2 regions of the Enterococcus malodoratus genome follow, and region 1 is predicted to be linked to the other one. Evidence: riboswitches for the same ligand, from Rfam matches in the RefSeq annotation. Region 1 holds a riboswitch; the other holds the start of a gene.
The links. A riboswitch is a leader RNA that binds a small molecule or an ion and turns the genes downstream of it on or off. The one in region 1 is predicted to bind cobalamin.
Positions count from the first base shown of each region.

Region 2: it holds a riboswitch for cobalamin, as region 1 does, so the genes downstream of both, PGP85_RS03450 (ECF transporter S component) here and nikB (nickel ABC transporter permease) in region 1, are expected to answer to the same signal.

Region 1 covers NZ_JAQDPG010000001.1:100,124-109,136, forward strand. Annotated here, with positions in the region: gene PGP85_RS00515 (ABC transporter ATP-binding protein) at 1-1,395, shown strand, start outside; gene PGP85_RS00520 (helix-turn-helix transcriptional regulator) at 1,442-2,374, opposite strand; gene PGP85_RS00525 (type 1 glutamine amidotransferase family protein) at 2,496-3,134, shown strand; cobalamin riboswitch at 3,335-3,498, shown strand; gene nikB (nickel ABC transporter permease) at 3,654-4,595, shown strand; gene nikC (nickel transporter permease) at 4,592-5,419, shown strand; gene PGP85_RS00540 (ABC transporter substrate-binding protein) at 5,433-6,992, shown strand; gene PGP85_RS00545 (ABC transporter ATP-binding protein) at 7,006-7,791, shown strand; gene PGP85_RS00550 (ABC transporter ATP-binding protein) at 7,784-8,587, shown strand; gene PGP85_RS00555 (M14 family metallopeptidase) at 8,607-9,013, shown strand, end outside.
Region 2 covers NZ_JAQDPG010000002.1:22,983-31,995, forward strand. Annotated here, with positions in the region: gene ilvB (biosynthetic-type acetolactate synthase large subunit) at 1-579, shown strand, start outside; gene ilvN (acetolactate synthase small subunit) at 572-1,072, shown strand; gene PGP85_RS03435 (TetR/AcrR family transcriptional regulator) at 1,082-1,666, shown strand; gene PGP85_RS03440 (precorrin-2 dehydrogenase/sirohydrochlorin ferrochelatase family protein) at 1,727-2,179, opposite strand; gene PGP85_RS03445 (amino acid permease) at 2,210-3,721, opposite strand; cobalamin riboswitch at 4,128-4,306, shown strand; gene PGP85_RS03450 (ECF transporter S component) at 4,421-4,921, shown strand; gene cobD (threonine-phosphate decarboxylase CobD) at 4,943-6,013, shown strand; gene PGP85_RS03460 (GHMP family kinase ATP-binding protein) at 6,004-6,984, shown strand; gene PGP85_RS03465 (cobyrinate a,c-diamide synthase) at 6,875-8,230, shown strand; gene cbiB (adenosylcobinamide-phosphate synthase CbiB) at 8,227-9,013, shown strand, end outside.

The DNA.
Region 1 (9,013 bases):
CAAAAGACGGGGAAATTGATTAGTCGTTTGACCACCGATTTGTTTGAAATTTCAGAGGTCGCTCACCATGGTCCAGAGGATGTTTTTATCACGATCATGACGCTGGTCGGAGCCTTTCTATTGATGCTCAACACCCATGCAAAACTAGCGCTAGCGACGTTTGCTGTATTGCCGCTGATTACGATTGCGTTAGTGTTTTTCAATAAGAAAATGACCAATGTGAATACTAGGATCTATGAAGATTTGGGTGAATTTAATGCGGGTGTGGAGGCTTCCGTCAGCGGGATTCGGGTGACGCAATCCTTTGCCAATGAAGAATATGAGTACCATCGATTTGGCGGTTTGAGCGAGGCTTACCGCAAGTCAAAGATTCTATTTTATCGAATAATGGCTATCAGTTCGGCCTATAACTATTTATTGATTCGTTTGATTAACCTGTTCACGCTGATTTTTGGTTCGTATTATGTGATTCAAGGGGAGCTAACTAATGGTCAATTCGTTGGGTTTATTCTTTTAGCCAATGTTTTCGTCCGTCCGATTGAAAAGGTCAATAATATGATTGAAAGTTATCCCAAAGGAATCGCAGGGTTTAAACGTTTGACAGAAGAATTGGATAAAAAGCCAAACATTGTAGACCGGCCAAATGCGCTGAATGTGACTCATTTAGCGGGCAATATCAACTATGATGACGTGTCCTTTTCTTATGCGGATGGGAAAAAAGTGCTGAATCATGTTGACCTGACGATCAAAACTGGGGAAACGGTGGCGTTTGTTGGTCAAAGCGGGTCAGGGAAAACGACGTTGTGCAACTTATTGCCGCGCTTTTACGAAGTGACCGATGGAAAAATTACAATTGATGAGATCGATATTCGGGATATGACGCTCGCGTCTTTACGAAATCAAATCGGAATTGTTCAACAGGATGTGTTCCTATTCCCAGGAAGTATTCGAGAAAATATTGCTTATGGTCGTTTGGATGCAACAAATGAAGACATTCTGACTGCCGCAAAATTGGCTCACTTGGAGGGCGTATTAGAACAAATGCCAGAGGGGATCGATACTCAGATCGGTGAACGAGGGGTTAAACTTTCTGGCGGACAAAAACAACGGGTAGCGATCGCTCGGATGTTCTTGAAGAATCCACCTATTTTGATTTTAGATGAGGCGACTTCCGCTTTGGATACCGAAACAGAACAAGTGATTCAGGAATCCTTGAACTCATTGGCGAAAGGGCGGACGACTATGATCATTGCGCATCGCTTAGCCTCGATTAAGCACGCAACCCGGATCGTCGTCGTTAGTTCGGACGGTATCCTAGAACAGGGCACCCACGAAGAGCTGATGGAAAAAGGCGGAGCCTACCGCAATTTATACGAGGCCCAATTTAGAAAATAAAAACGATCACTGAAAAACTCTTCCGAGAATTTTCAGTGATCGTTTTTTATTTTGCATATAATTCAGCAATATTCTGTATTCTTCGTTTCATTTCTTCGCGAATATGCGGTGGTTCTAAGCACTCGCATTTATCCCCAAAACTGAAGAGAATATTGTAGTTGTAGTCATTTTCGATGAAAGGGAATTTGACGAGGTAATGCTCCTCACCATCCGGCTCAAATTGTTCATAAGTACAATAATCAAGTACGCCGTCCATGACAGATCGATGGATTCGAATGATGATCGTTGTTTGCATACTTTCTATAATATCAGGGAATTCCAGCTGCGGTTTTTGATATTCTCGCGGTGTAAAAGTTTTTTCTTGCAACTGCAGGCTTGTGATACGAGAGAGCTTGAATAAGCGGAAATCTTTTCTTTCGCAGCAATAGCATTGACAATACCAATGGCTGTTTTTTAAGACAAGCTGATAGGGCTCGACTGTTCGTGCGGTTTTATTGCCATGGCGATCCGCATAATCAAAGGAGAGCAGTCTATTTTCCTTTAGAGCAGTTTGAATCAGCTTTAAATAGGGTTTGATATTCTTGTTGCCCATCCATGTACTTAAATCTACGTATAGTTGGTTGGTTTTTAATTCAATATCTTTTGCTCTGTCGGCCGGGACGAAACTCTTGACTTTCGCAAGTGCATTCGCCAATTCTTCACCATGTCCCATATTGGAAAGGCTGGAAAGACCCATCAAGATAGCGGAAAGATCCGTCGTCGAAAAGACCTTGCGATCCACCTTATAGTTCTCCATGATCTCAAAGCCGCCGCCTACTCCTGAAGTCGAACGAATCGGGATGCCAGCCAAATTGATAGAATCTATATCGCGATAAATCGTGCGGGGGGAAACTTCAAATTTTTCTGCTAACTCCTGTGCGCCGATTCGTTCTTTATCAAGCAGGATCATAATAATGCTGACAAGCCGGTCAACTTTCATCGAATGCCCCTTCCAAAAATATTTTTCAGTTCAGTATAGATTGTTGCCATACAGATGTCAACGATTGCTAGGTATACTAAACATGTAATCAAATCAAACACAACGAAATTGGAGGAAAATTATGAATACAATCTATGTTTATGTTCTTAATACTTTAGCTGACTGGGAAATTGGGTATGTGACTTCAGAACTGAATTCTGGACGATTTTTTAAAAAGGATGCACAAGCTGTATCACTCAAAACAGTCAGCCATTCCAAAGAGCCAATCAACACAATGGGTGGGATGACAATCGTGCCTGATTGTTTAATTGATGATATTCTAGTGAACGAAAATAGTGTGCTGTTACTACCAGGAGCAAATACGTGGAATGATCCAAAACATGCGGCTATCCTAGAAAAAACCAGCGAACTTCTTGCTGCAGGTGCTACGGTAGGGGCGATCTGCGGAGCAACGGCTGCATTGGCTAACTTAGGTTTGCTGGATGAGCGTCCTCATACTAGTAACGGAGCAGGATTTCTTGATATGGTTTCGCCAAGCTATCAGGGACAAAGTTTTTATATCGACGAGCCCTCTGTAGCAGATAATAATCTGATCACTGCCAGTTCGACTGGAGGATTGTTGTGGGCAAAACAAATCATTGAACGTTTAGATGTTTTTCAAGCGGACACATTGGAAGCTTGGTATAACTATTTTAGTACTGGTCAGTCAGAACACTTCTTTGCATTGATGCAGACATTGCCAGCTAATGAGGAAGGCTAAGCTTATCTCCTATATACAGAGTAAGCAAGAAAGATCGCGTAAATGTATACCATTCTAACGATCGAACGACGGTTTTTGAAATCGTCGTTTTTTTGATAGTTGTTAAATTAATAAAAATAGTAATATCTTGCTTTATCCTTTTCAAATTTGTGAAATTTTGGCTGACCTATTTATGATTCATAGGATTCTTCAGCGAACTCCCTTATAATTCAATGAAAGAAAACGCATTCAATAAAGGGAATGAGGTGAAAATCCTCAACAGCCCCTTTCTACTGTATACGCAGACGAAATCATTGACGCCACTTTACGGGAAGGCATGAGAGTAGGATGAAGCGAAGTCAGGATACCTTTGTTGAAAGCGATAAGAGAATGGATTGGGAAATTCTTTTATACCGCAAATGAGCAGAGGACCGGATAAAACTGTTTTTTTGTCGTATAAAGGCACGCCCTAATTCATTGGATTAGGGCTTTTTTGCATGTCAAAAAGTCGCACAGACGACTTATACGGGAGAGAAAAAAATGAGTATTCAGAGGAGCAAGCAGCGAATCATTCAAATGGTGATCGTATTATTCGGCATTAGTTTTTTGACCTTTCTATTGGTTTACTTATCGCCGGGTGATCCGGCAGAAATCATGCTGACGGAATGTGGCAATATTCCAACGCCAGAAACATTGGCTCAGGCCAGAAAAGATTTAGGTTTGGATCGGCCGTTCTTGATCCAATACGGCAGTTGGCTGAAGGGGGTAGTGACCGGTGATATGGGGATGAGCTATTCCTTCAAGGTCCCGGTCTTTCAGAAATTGCTCTCGTGCTTTATTCCAACGGTGGCTTTGGCCGTTTCTTCCTTGCTGCTGATGATCGTCGTATCGATTCCCTTGGGTATTTTATCGGCGGTTTTTCATAACAAACTCTTGGATTATCTGATTCGCGGATTTTCCTTTATTGGCATCTCAATACCGAGTTTTTGGATCGGGCTTGTTTTGCTGCGGATCTTCGGTGTGAATCTGGGCTGGGTCTCGGTTTCGGGCGGCACAGCAGATATTCGATCGCTGATCTTGCCGGCAGTCACGTTGGCCTTAGCGATGTCAGCCAAGTATACGCGGCAAGTTCGAATTACTGTTTTAGAAGAATTGAATAAGGACTATGTGATGGGAGCTCGGATGAGGGGGATTTCGGAAAATAAAATCCTTCTTCGCCATGTGCTGCCGAATGTCTTGCTGCCGCTGGTCACGATTTTAGGGTTGTCCTTTGGAAGTCTGTTAGGCGGCACAGCTGTTGTAGAGATTATTTATAATTGGCCGGGATTAGGCAATATGGCGGTAAAAGCTATCGCTTGCCGGGATTTCCCGCTGATCCAAGGCTATGTATTGATGATCTCATTGCTCTACATGACGATCAATATTCTGGTCGATCTGTCTTATCCGTTGATTGATCCAAGACTGAGGGAGAACGAGTCATGAAAAAAACTTTGGCTTTGTTGAAGAAGAACAAACAACTGACGATCTCATTGATTTTGCTGGCGCTGATCTTTTTAGTTGCGCTCTTTGCGAAACAGCTGGCGCCCTTCGATCCATTAGCTGCTGATATGAACAAATCGCTGACCGCGCCAAACAGTGTGAATCGATTCGGCACGGATAAATTGGGACGAGATCTATTATCACGTATTATTTTCGGGACCCGTACATCCGTCGGTTCAACGATTATTATGGTGGGGATCATTTTTGTACTAGGAACTTTTGTCGGGATATTGGCCGGTTTTTTCGGCGGCTGGGTAGATCTTGTTATCATGCGGATCGCCGACATGATGATCTCTTTTCCAGGATTAGTGCTGGCGATTGCGATTGCGGGAGTATTGGGGCCGAACTTGGTGAATGCAGTGATCGCTATTACCGCGGTCAGCTGGACAAAATATGCGCGATTGTCCCGAAGCTTAGTGTTGAGAATCAATGAAAGTCTATTTATGAAGGCGGCATTGGTGACGGGAACCAGTAACAGTCGACTAATGTCTAATTATATTTTGCCGAATATTTTTCCCCCCATGCTAGTCACTGCGATGACTGATATGGGCACTCTGATGCTGGAAATCGCGGCCCTGTCCTTCTTAGGATTTGGTGCACAGGCACCTGCGCCGGAGTGGGGATTGATGCTGAATGAAGGGAGGACTTATCTGACAACCGCACCATGGCTGATGATTTATCCGGGTCTGGCGATGGTGATTGTGGTGGTGACGTTTAACCTTTTAGGCGACAGTGTAAGTGACTTGATGGAAACAAAGACAGGATAAAGGAGGAAATCAAATGAAAAAAATGGCAACTCGCGGAATTGCAGCAGCATTATTGCTTTTGGTGGTTGGTGGATTGGCCGGCTGCGGAAATGACAAGGAGGCCGCCGAAAGTGACGAAAAAAATCTGACGATCGGCGTAACAAGCTTCGCGGATACTTTAGAGCCGACGGAGCAATATTTTGGCTGGGTCGTTTCGCGCTATGGGGTTGGGGAAAACTTGGTTCGATTTGATAAGGACGGGAAAATCGAACCCTGTTTAGCAGAAGACTGGTCGGTCAGTGATGACGAGTTGACGTGGACCTTCACGCTTCGTAAAGATGTGAAGTTCTCCAATGGCACGAAAATGACCCCTAAAATTGTGAAAGAATCCCTTGAACGGGCATTCAAGCTTAATTCACGGGGAGAAACTTTTTTCAAACCAGAATCAATCGAAGTGAAAGAGAATCAATTAGTGATCAAAACAGAGAAGCCTTCTGCTGTTGTTCCGGGAAGCTTGGCCGATCCGCTCTTCTTGATCGTCGATACGACGGCCGATATGGATTCCTTTGCTAAAGACGGGCCGATTTGTACCGGACCATATGTGGTGAAGAAGTTTAATCCCACCGAAGATTGCGAGTTGGTCAAAAACGAACACTATTGGGATGGTAAAGTCCCGTTGGATAAGGTCACGATGAAATGTATCGATGATCAGGCTACTCGTTCGATGGCGTTGCAAAATGGTGAAATCCAAGCTGCCTATAACTTAAAAACGGAAAATCTAGCCGAGTTCAAGAAACAAAAAGATATCAAGTTTCTAGAACTAGATTCGTTACGTTCAACCTATTCCTTTATGAATCAAAACGGACCGCTAAAAGACTTGAAATTGCGGCAAGCGTTGATTCGCGGATTGGATCGTGAAAGCTATGCAAATAAACTGTTAAAAGGCGGTGCAACACCAGGCAAAGCACCGATCCCGCCGACCTTGGATTTTGGCTTTGATGACTTGAAGGATGAAAATGCCTATGATCCAGCTTCAGCGAAAAAATTATTGGCAGAAGCGGGGTACAAGGATACCGATGACGATGGTTTTGTTGAAATGCCGGACGGCAAACCCTTGGAGCTGGAATTCGTGATCTACACCAGTCGTGAAGAATTAAATATCTATGCGCAGGCAGCACAGGCGAACTTAAAGGATATCGGGATCAATGTCAAATTGAATACAGTCAGCTATGAAACATTATTGGATATGCGGGATTCCGGCAGCTTCGATATGCTGATCTGGAATGTGTTAGTCGCAAATACCGGTGATCCAGAAAATTATTTACGCGAAAATTGGTACAGTAAATCGCCATCGAATCAAGCAGGCTACAAAAATGAACAGGTGGATACGCTGATTGATGAATTGACAATTACGTTCGATGAGAATAAACGCCGTGAGTTAGATATCGAGATCCAGCAATTAATAATGAATGATGCGGCAACGGTCTTCTTTGGTTATGAAACAACCTACCTGTTCCATTCGGATAAGGTAACCGGACTAGAATTGTATCCAATGGACTATTATTGGTTAACAAAAGACGTGAAGTTTAAATAGAGGGTGAGCGCTTATGCTGAAGATCGAACAATTATCCGTTCAATATCAAGGAAATCCACAGCCTACACTGCACGATTTCAATCTGTCCATAGACAAGGGGGGGATTGTTTGTATCGTAGGAGAAAGTGGAAGCGGGAAATCCACCGTATTGAAGACGATTATAGGCGCATTGCCAAAAAAAACACAGATTTCAGGAATGATTCAATTTGAAGAAATGTCACTCTTGCAGCAGTCAGTTTCTGAATGGCAGAAAATGCGTGGTACTGTCTTTTCGATGATTTTTCAAGACAGTACCGCCGCGTTGAATCCTATCCGAAAAATCGGAAAACAATACGAAGAATATATTCGCCAGCATGAATCAGTCAGCTCTGAGGATGCCCGAAAACAAGCGGAAGCGATGCTGAAGAAAATGCAGCTGCGGGATGCTCGCAGTATTATGGACAGCTATCCCCATCAATTGAGCGGCGGAATGTGCCAGCGGATAGGGATAGCGCTGGCGATGACGTTCAATCCTCGTCTGCTTCTGGCCGATGAACCAACCAGTGCGCTGGATGTCGTGACGCAGGAACAAATCGTGGAGCAGCTGCTGCAGGTCAGAGAACAATTTTCTGTATCGGTCCTGCTCGTTACACATAATGTGGCGATGGCGGCACACATGGCAGATCGGTTGATCGTGATGGAAAACGGCAAAATTGTTGATCAGGGTTCTCCATTAGAAGTGATTACTCAGCCGAAAAGTGCCTATACTAAAAAACTGTTAGCCTCAGTTCCCGAACTGAAAGGAGCCGCTTATGTCTGAGTTGATTTTAGATATTCAAGGATTGACCAAAGAATTTATCTTACCAAATAAAGAAACCTTAACAGCCTGTGATCAGCTTTCTTTTACTGCCAAAAAAGGCCAAACAATAGGTATCGTTGGCGAAAGCGGATCGGGAAAATCGACGCTAGTCAATATGCTGATGCTGATGGAAACACCGACTCAAGGTAAGATTCATTATCGAGAAAAAAATATTCTCAATCTAAATCGACGAGAAATCTGGCAGCTGCGACCCAATATCCAGATGGTCTTTCAATCGCCCACCGCCTCGATCAATCCAAAAATGAAAGTCATCGATGTCGTGACCGAGCCGTTGTTTAATTACAAAAGATTGAAAGCAAAGGATAAACGAAAGAAAGCACAGGAGCTGTTGGCGCTAGTCGATCTTTCTGAAGAATATTTGGAACGATATGCGCATCATTTGAGCGGCGGGCAATGTCAGCGCGTGTGTATTGCTCGAGCATTAGCGTTGAATCCAGAAATTTTGATTTGCGATGAAGCGACCTCCGCACTAGATGTGTCCGTACAAAAAAATATTATCGACCTCTTGATAAATTTACAGAAGAAAAATAATATGACAATCCTGTTTGTCAGCCATGACTTGGCGTTGGTCCAGTCCTTTGCCCATGAAATATTGGTGATGCAAAATGGGGTGATCGTGGATCGGCTGTCACAGGAACAGAATCTGAATGCTTCGGAAGTGACGTATACACAATGCTTGCTTAACTCAGTTTATTCGCTATCCAAAGTAAAACAGCGTCTTTTGCTGGAGAACTGACCAAAGGAGAAAATCTATCGTGAAACATTTACTGGAGCAGCAGTCCTCTGCTAGTGCCAAAAATTATTATTTCCAAGTTCGAGGAACAAAGCTAGAACTTCCCGTATCGATCATCAAAGGTAAAGAATCGGGGCCGACAGTATTGATTACCGCAGGCATTCACGGGTCTGAATATCCTGGGATCGAAGCCGCGAAACGATTGATTCAAGAGATAGATCCCGATAGGCTTGTTGGAAATTTGCTGATTTTTCCTTGTATCAATCAACGCGCTTTTTTTGAACGCGCCGCATTCATCAATCCCGCCGATGGAAAAAATCTTAATCGCTGTTTCCCGGGAAATCCGACAGGGACAGAATCAGAAAGACTCGCTTATGCGCTGGAAACAGAGATATTTTATTTGGCGGATTTCTATCTGGATTTTCACAG
Region 2 (9,013 bases), on a different contig from region 1:
ATCAATCAACATTTTACAAACGCCATCGTTGTAACCGATGTAGGGCAGAATCAACTTTGGACGACGCAATTTCTTGAAGTGACTAAAGATAGACAATTATTGACTTCAGGCGGGTTAGGGACAATGGGATTCGGTTTTCCCGCTTCCATCGGAGCAAAATTAGGAAATCCAGGAATGGATGTTCTAACGATCACTGGCGATGGCGGATTTCAAATGAATCTGCAAGAACTTGCCACGACAATGCTGGAAAAAATTCCAATCATTGTTTGTATTTTCAACAATGGCTGCTTGGGCAATGTCAGACAATGGCAAGAGATGTTCTATGATAAACGCTATTCTTATACCATGCTAAAAAAGGAGACGTCACAGTATGTTCCTGATTTCGTTGCGTTAGCCCACAGTTATGGCGCTGAAGGTCATAGAATAACCAGAATAGAAGAAATTGATGGAGCCTTCAATCAAGCGAAAGCGGTCAAAGAAAAAACAGTGGTTTTGGAATTCATGCTGGAGACAGAGCAAAAAGTTCTGCCGATTGTTGCACCGGGTCAAAGTTTAAAGGAAATGATTATTTATGAGTAAAACTGAACAGAGATGGTTGAGTGTGTATGTTGAAAATGAAATAGGGGTATTGGCAAGGGTTTCTGGATTATTTTCAGGAAAATTGTATAATTTAAATAGTTTAACTGTCGGAGAAACAGAATCTGCGGATACCTCGCGCATGACGATTAGTCTCTACAGCGATGATCGAACCTTTGAACAGGTTAAACACCAGCTTCGTAATATGATTGAAGTGATTCAGGTGATCGATTATACAACTATCCCGATTCATGCCAAAGAAGTCATGTATCTAAAGCTTAATTATTCCGAAAAAATAAAAAAGAAACTGGCTTTAATACAAAAAGATCGCAGCTTTTCGATGATTGATCAATCTGACGAGGAACTCCTGATTGAGAGTATCGTTAGTGAGAAAGAAAATAATGAGTTGATCGACTGTATTCACGAGTTTGTCTCAAAGGAATTTGAAGTAATTCGCGGCGGGAGTGTGGCAATTTCTAGTCTTACAAAGGAGTAAAATAGTTGTATGAAAAATACTCGGACCAATATTATGGCCGCGACAAAGAAACTGATCGTGGAAAAAGGCTACAGCGATATGACGACGAAGGATATCGCAAAAGAAGCTAATGTCAATGAAGCCACGCTGTTTCGCCAATTTGGCAGTAAAAAAGAATTATTGCTGGCGACATTACGAGAAGCAGATTGGATTCCTTCAGCAAGCAGTGGTATTTCTGACCAGTTTCAATGGGATTTAGCGAAGGATCTGCGTGTAATTATGGCGGACTATTTTGAACAGGTAACACCAGAAATTGTTCGATTCTCATTAGGGCTTCGCGCACAGGATATTTATCAGGAAACAATGCCTTATGTGGACAAAATTCCAACGGCCTTTGTTCAACTGTTAGAAGATTATTTACGTGCGATGGAAGAAAGAGAAAAACTTCAGATCAGTGATGCCAAAGCGTCTGCTGAGGTTATTTTCTCCAGTATGATCGGTTTTGCCTTTTTACATGCTTACTCCAATAAGAAACAGTACCAAATAGAAGCAGAGCACTTTATTTCTCAGGCTGTTTCCCAATTTGTTGAAGGCTTAAATGAACAAAACGTTTGAATATCACTTCTCCGATCAATGGAAAAGCGTGTATTCAAACGTTTTTTTTGCCTTAATAAGTTAATCCAAAGAAATATTTTTTAAAAGAACACGAATTTTTTGTTTCAACAGTTTCGTCTTGGTTGGATTTTCGCCTGCTGTCGTTAGAGCGATACCGAAGTCTTTTTCTTTTATAAATGCCATATTAAAAAAATTGCTATTTTGTTGCTTCGTTGTATCATTCACCAGCTGCCGAGGAGTAGTTTCATTTAAAATAGCTCGATTCACCGCTTGATTATCTGTACAAATAAAAATAATTTGAAAACCAGCTGTATCGCCATATTGAAAGGACCGTTCTCGTAAAATGACAGAACCGTTCCTTTTAGCATTCAACAATGTCTCCGAAAATTTCGGCGCTATTACAGTTGGTTTTGCACCTGCCTCAATCAATCCGCAAACTTTTCGGGTGGCAATTTTTCCGCCGCCAATCACTAGGACCGAAAACTGCTTGATATCGATCAAAATGGGGTACATGTTTTCCCTCCTTTACCAATCAAGATCCAATCACCGATTGTCTCCATTCTGTTTTGAAAGTAGCATCAACGCTTTCTTTTGTTCAAATCGAAAATAGATAAAATGTGAGAGGATACCAAAGAATACTGGTCCTAAAAGCAATGTAGAAAAATTCAGGTAATTTCCTAATTTCAAAGGCTCGTAAATTTGAAAGGCAATTGCGACAAAGATACAAACACATACACTGATAGACAGGCTGTAGTTCAAATAGTTATTTTTGACAATTAACGAGGATGGTTGAATCACCCTCTTTTTAATAGAAAAGGGAAAACTGGCAGCAACAATAAAGTATGGGATTGCTCTTGAAACATTGGTCATATAAGTTAATTGATTAAACAATTCAGACAGAAAGGTATTGCTGAAAGAAAGCAGACCAATAAATAATGAGATGAGAATTGCTTGAATCCAAAGAGCATTTTCGGGCATTTGATTGCTATTTAGTGCCGAGAATTTTGGCCAAAATACTTTAGGCGTACTTTTGATTAAACTCTTTAATGGACCATAACTGATAGAACTAAGCAGACTGATATAGGCCAGTCCCATCGTCAAGGCAGTATAGCGAATAAAAATTTGTGATAATAGATAGGTATGTTTAGCAGATAGATTGAAACTAACGGCTAACGTTTTTGCCAACTGGTCCATGACACCGTACATTAAATTTCCGAGGTGAAGAGAAGTCGTATTTCGCAAGCCTTCAATATTATTCGCACAACTCCAAATGATGATACCGCTAACATATAATAATAACACGACAAACGAACTGATGATTACCGCTCGCGGAAATCTGGTTCGGCTTTTTTTTGTTTTGTCAGCAAGACTTGCAATAGTATCCAAACCACCAAAGGCAGTAATTGAAAAAATGAAAAAGGGCAGTTGAGACAATAATCGGTTGGAAGACTCTTGGAAAAAGCTTGGAATGGAGACACTGTGATGGATATTTATCCATACTTGAGCGGGATCTCTTACGATCAAGATCAGATTTCCTGCTAATGAAAGTACCAGCAAACCAACCATCGCATAGCCGCTGATATGCAAAAATCTAAAAATTACTTGAAACCCGCGTTTGTTCATCCAAGTGATAAAAAGCACTGCCAGAATTGAAAGTAGCGCCAACCAAAATTGCGGAGAAAATCCCAACCAGTCAATTGTTGCTGTTCTGTCTTTTCCAAAAATAAGAATGGAGAGGGGAATCAGAATCTTCATGAATAAGCTGATCATCCAAATAAAATAACTACTATACCACAAAAAAACAGTTGTAAAAGCCGCTTTTGGAGAAAGCGATTCTTTCAGCCAATCATAGATTGCTCCTGAACGATGCGCGTATTTTTTTGTGTATTGGGCGACGATCAGAGCATAAGGAATAAAGTAAAAAAGCGCACTAATAAAAAACCAAATCAGTGATTGGCTTCCCAGCATAAAAAAGGCTGATATCATACTGGAAAATGAATACACGGTGGTTGTTATGATCAAGATCAAATTTTGCGAAGGGCCCTTTTTAGTCATTGTCCGCTCCTCGTAGTCGTTTTCTCCATCATATTTTCTTTCAAAAAAAAAGACAAGAGTGTTTGTGAACAAAATGTGTTGATTTCTATAAAGAGGAGATCAGTTAAGTGATCGAAGAAGATTGATATATCAATGATTTTAAGATCGTAAAAGAAATTGATAACAATATCTTGCTTTGTTTTCTACCAAAATAACAAAATTTGGCTATCCTTCATCAACAATTCCAACAATTTTTCTTTACCTGTTCAATTTTGATTGACTACTTGTTTATGAGCTATTTCAGATCAAGTCAAAAAGGTGATTTTCAGCCTGTTCTCTTTAAAATATAGTAAAATTTTGTCCTCTCACTTTCAAAAATAGCACAATGTGGCTGTGTTGCCGTCGAAGGTCAAGTCTCACTGTAAACGTTTGCTATAATGGTGAAAAGTGAATAACTAATAACTGTTCAAGGGAATTGAGGTGAGAATCCTCAACAGCCCCTTTCTACTGTATATGCGGATGAACTCTCAAAAAGCCACTTTTTAGGGAAGGCGAGAAAGTAAGTTGATGCAAAGTCAGGATACCTTGTTCAGGGATTAAAAATAATTGGATTGGGAAGATTATTTTGCTGACGCTTTATTTGGTATCTTTGGACAAATAAAAAAACGCAGCGAGCCCATCTTTTTGGACTCGCTGCGTTTATTTTTTTAAGGAGGAATGATGATGAAGTATTCAACAAAGAAATTGGCGACCTTGGCGATACTGCTAGCCCTCTGTGTGATTGGTGCGAACATCAAAATTTTAGGGTCAATTGCACTAGATTCATTTCCGGCATTTATTGGAGCCATTATTCTCGGACCATTTGCCGGGGCATTTTTAGGTTTCTTCGGACACATGATCTCTGCTTTACTGTCCGGCTTCCCAAATACTTTGCCTATTCATTTGATCATTGCTGTTTTGATGGGAGCATGCATGTTCTTCTACAGTTGGACACGCAGGAAATTGGCTAAAAACAAAATTGTCGCATCGGTAGTTTCTATGCTTGTCGGTTATATGATTAATGTCCCGTTAGATTTACTGCTGCTTTATCCATTAATGGGACCAGTTGTATTTATGCTTTTTGTCCCATTAACTGTCGCGACAGTCGTAAATTTGGGCTTATCTGAGGTTGTAATATTGGGAATTCCCCAAAAATATAAGGAAGCGATTTTCTTAAAATAATCAAGAATCGGAGTCGTTGTTATGGTAGTCAAGCATGGAGGAAATATTCAAGAAATCAGTGAAACCTATCAAAAGGATAAAAATAGCTTGATTGATTTTAGTGCAAATATTAATCCTTTAGGTATTCCCAAGGGGGTTAAAAAGGTTTTGAGCAAAGGAATAGAGGAACTGATCCATTATCCGGATATTCGTTATCGTGCGTTAACTCAAGCGATCGCAAGCTTTCACGAGGTTTCAGAAGATTTTGTTTACCCAGCGAATGGTGCGGCTGAAGCGATATTTATGTTGGGAAAAACATTGAAGCTGGATAGATTACTTTTGCTTGCACCGACCTTTATGGAGTACGAAGCAGCTTTTGGACAGCAAAAGACAGAATTCTGCTATTTCAATTTGGAACAACATGATTTTCGATTGTCGCTTTCAGCGTTGCACCAATCCGCAAAGCAGCAGAAGGTAAATGGAATTTGTCTTTGCAATCCTAATAATCCAACGGGACAGCTGATAAAGCAGTCTGAACTAGACGAACTACTAATATTTTGCCAAGAAAATGAACTGGTCCTGATCATTGATGAGGCATTTGTTGATTTCACGAAGGAAGAACACTCTCTTGTTTCGAAAATCAAAGACTATCCGAACTTATTTATTTTTCGTTCATTGACAAAAATGTTTGCGATTCCAGGATTACGGCTAGGTTACTTACTGACTAGTAATTTATCGGTTTTAGCAGCGATCGAGGAGGAAACCGTTCCATGGCATATCAATACATTTGCCGATTTGGCAGGACAGCAAGCGTTGCAAGAAGATCAGTTTATTAAGGATAGCCAACAGTACATCACACAAGAACGGCAATTTTTAGTAAACGGTCTATCCAATTTTAAAGAGCTGGAAGTATTTCCCAGCCAGACGAATTTTCTGTTCTTTCTTTACCATGGTGCGGATTGCCTGCAAGCAGAAATGATTAAAAAAAATATTTTGATCAGAAATTGCAATAGCTTCAATGGATTAGACCATAAGTATTACCGAATAGCCGTTAAATCACGAACGGAGAACCAAATTTTACTTGATGCACTGGAGGCGATTTTATGCGAGTGACAGCTTCCTGCCCAGGATCATGCGGAGAGATCATTCAAGGTTGGCTCGGTGATTCTCAAAAACTAGTTAGTTATGGGATTGACTGCTTTTCGCGAGTAACGATTGATAATAAAGAACCTTTTGAGTCAGTCAAATCTAAGGCTCAAGAAGCAGTACAACGAACTATGCTGCAATTGGATCTTCCAATCGAAAGAGTTTCGCTTACGATTGACTCGGACTTGCCAACTGCTAAAGGAATGGCCAGTAGTACGGCAGATATTGCTGCAGCCTGTCAAGCAACGGCGGCCTATTTTGGAAAACAACTCTCGAGAGATGAAATTATAGCTATTTGTTTAACGATTGAACGAACCGACAGTATCCTTTTTCCAACACTCACACTATTTGAGCAGAAGGATGGCACTGTAAGAGAGGCCAGCGGATGGGCACCACATTTTTATGTAGTGGTTTTGGAGCCAGAAGAAACACTTGCCACAGAAGCATTCCATTCAAGGGAAAATGACCGATTATTCTATCAGCAGCGAGCCTCTTTTGCGGAAATCTATCAACACTATTTGTTAGCAATAAAAGAGAGATCACTGCAAAGATTAGGTGAGGCGGCTATGCAAAGTGCTTTATTGAATCAGAAAATTTTACCTAAACCGTATTTTTTAGAGCTGATAAAACTCCAGCAGCATTATCAATGGTTAGGGATAAACGTCGCTCACAGCGGTTCCGTTGTCGGGATAATGATTGAAACTTTAGAAGAAATTCCCGCCGTTTTAAAGACGATTAAACAGTCCAGCCTCAGCAGCTGGTATTCGAAAGTAAGTGTTCATCAAAGCTGCTACCAAGGCGTACAGCTGATAGAAGCGAGGGAAATCAATGAAAAAGCTGATGATTGCCGCAGTATCCAGCGGCTCAGGAAAAACAACGATAACACTTGGTTTGATGAAGCTTCTGCAAAATCAAGGGTATCAAATTCAGCCTTATAAAGTTGGGCCCGATTATGTTGATACCGAATACCATACTCGGATTACTGGAAAGCCCTCACGAAATTTGGATATGTTTTTGATTCAGGATAGCACTCGCTTGCAATCACTATTTGCAAAAGAGGCACAACATGCTGATATTTGTGTGATTGAAGGGGTGATGGGTCTTTTTGATGGATTGGGTGTAGACAAAGATTTTTGTTCTAGTGCCGGAATTGCCAAGCAGTTGAATTGTCCAGTTTTACTAGTGGTCAATGGTCAATCAGCATCGACATCGGTGGCAGCCGTTGTAAAGGGGTTCGCTGAGTTTGATCGAGCAGTAATGATTAGCGGGGTGATCATCAATAAGGTTGCCTCAGAAACGCATTATCAATTGATCAAAAAAGCTATAGAAACTTATACAGATGTTCCTGTTTTCGGCTACTTGAAGCGAGCAGAGGGTGTGGAATTGCCCTCAAGACAGCTAGGGTTGGTACCAGACAGAGAGATCAACGATGTAACGGAAAAGATTCAACAAGTAGCAGAATCCTTAGAGGAAACAGTTGATTTAAATAGTTTATTAGAAAAATTGCCAGACGAAAAAGTATTCTATCAGTCACCAAAATTTCCACAGTTCACTGGTCTCAAAGTGGCCTACGCATTAGATGAGGCATTTCATTTTTATTATCAGGACAACCTTGAGTTATTAACGGCATATGGTGTGGAGCTGATCCCTTTCAGTCCGCCGAGGGACCATCAACTTCCGGAAGCTGATCTCTATTATCTTGGAGGCGGCTATCCTGAAGAATTCGCTCAACACCTTGCTGAGAATCACGAGATGCGAAAAGGCATCAAGGAAAAGCATGAACAAGGAGCGTTTATCCTGGCTGAGTGCGGAGGTCTGATGTATTTATGCGATGGATTTAAAGATGCTGAACAGTTGTATCCAATGGTAGGAATTTTCGAAGGTGTCAGTGAGATGACTTCGAGACTTCAACGATTCGGATACTGTTATGGCGAGCTTGAACAAGATCTGTTAATCGGTAAAAAAGGCACAACTGTGGTTGGACATGAATTTCATCATTCGAGATTTGATAGTTTAGAGCCGACAATGTTGAAAATGACAAAAAAGCGCGATGGTGAGGTGGTAAAAAAATGGACGGGCGGCTATCAGAAAAAAAACACGTTTGGTAGCTATCTACATTTTCATTTTTATCAAAGTGAGAACTTTTTACAGAATCTACTAGAACAAGTGAGGAATGGACCATGATTCATTTGATTATTGCTGCGTTCTTACTGGATTTATTAATCGGTGATCCCTATAGTTGGCCGCATCCGATAAAAATTATCGGCAACTTTATCGCTTGGTTCCAGCAGAAGTTTACCAAAATGAAAAGCGAGCAGGAGAAATATCGATTGGGTATTCTTTTGTGGCTGATCACAGTGTTGGGATCAGGATTAGTAACCTACTGCCTTTTAAAGCTAAGTTTTCTAATCCATCCATTTATCGGAACTCTTTGTTACATCTATTTAGCGTATACCACGTTGGCTGCTAAAAGTTTGTCATTGGAAGGGAAAAAGGTTTATCAAAAGCTGAAATATGGCAGCTTAACCGATGCTCGCAAGCAGGTTTCGATGATCGTTGGAAGGGACACCGATGAATTAACGAAAGAAGAAATAACTAAAGCGACGATTGAAACTGTTGCAGAAAATACAAGCGATGGGGTGATTGCTCCCTTAATGTGCCTGTTTTTAGGAGGGCCTACTTTGGCGATGATGTACAAATCCGTCAATACGCTAGATTCAATGGTTGGGTATGTGACACCAAAATATAAAGCAATCGGCTGGTTCTCTGCAAAAATGGACGACTTATGGAATTTCATTCCTGCTCGTCTCACTTGGCTATATTTATTAGCAGCTACCAAACTGTTGCAGCTAAACACCACGAATGCTTGGCAAGTAGGGAAAACGGATTGCCGTAATCACAAAAGTCCAAATAGCGGCTATCCAGAAGCGGTTGTAGCAGGAGCATTAGGAATTCAATTAGGCGGAA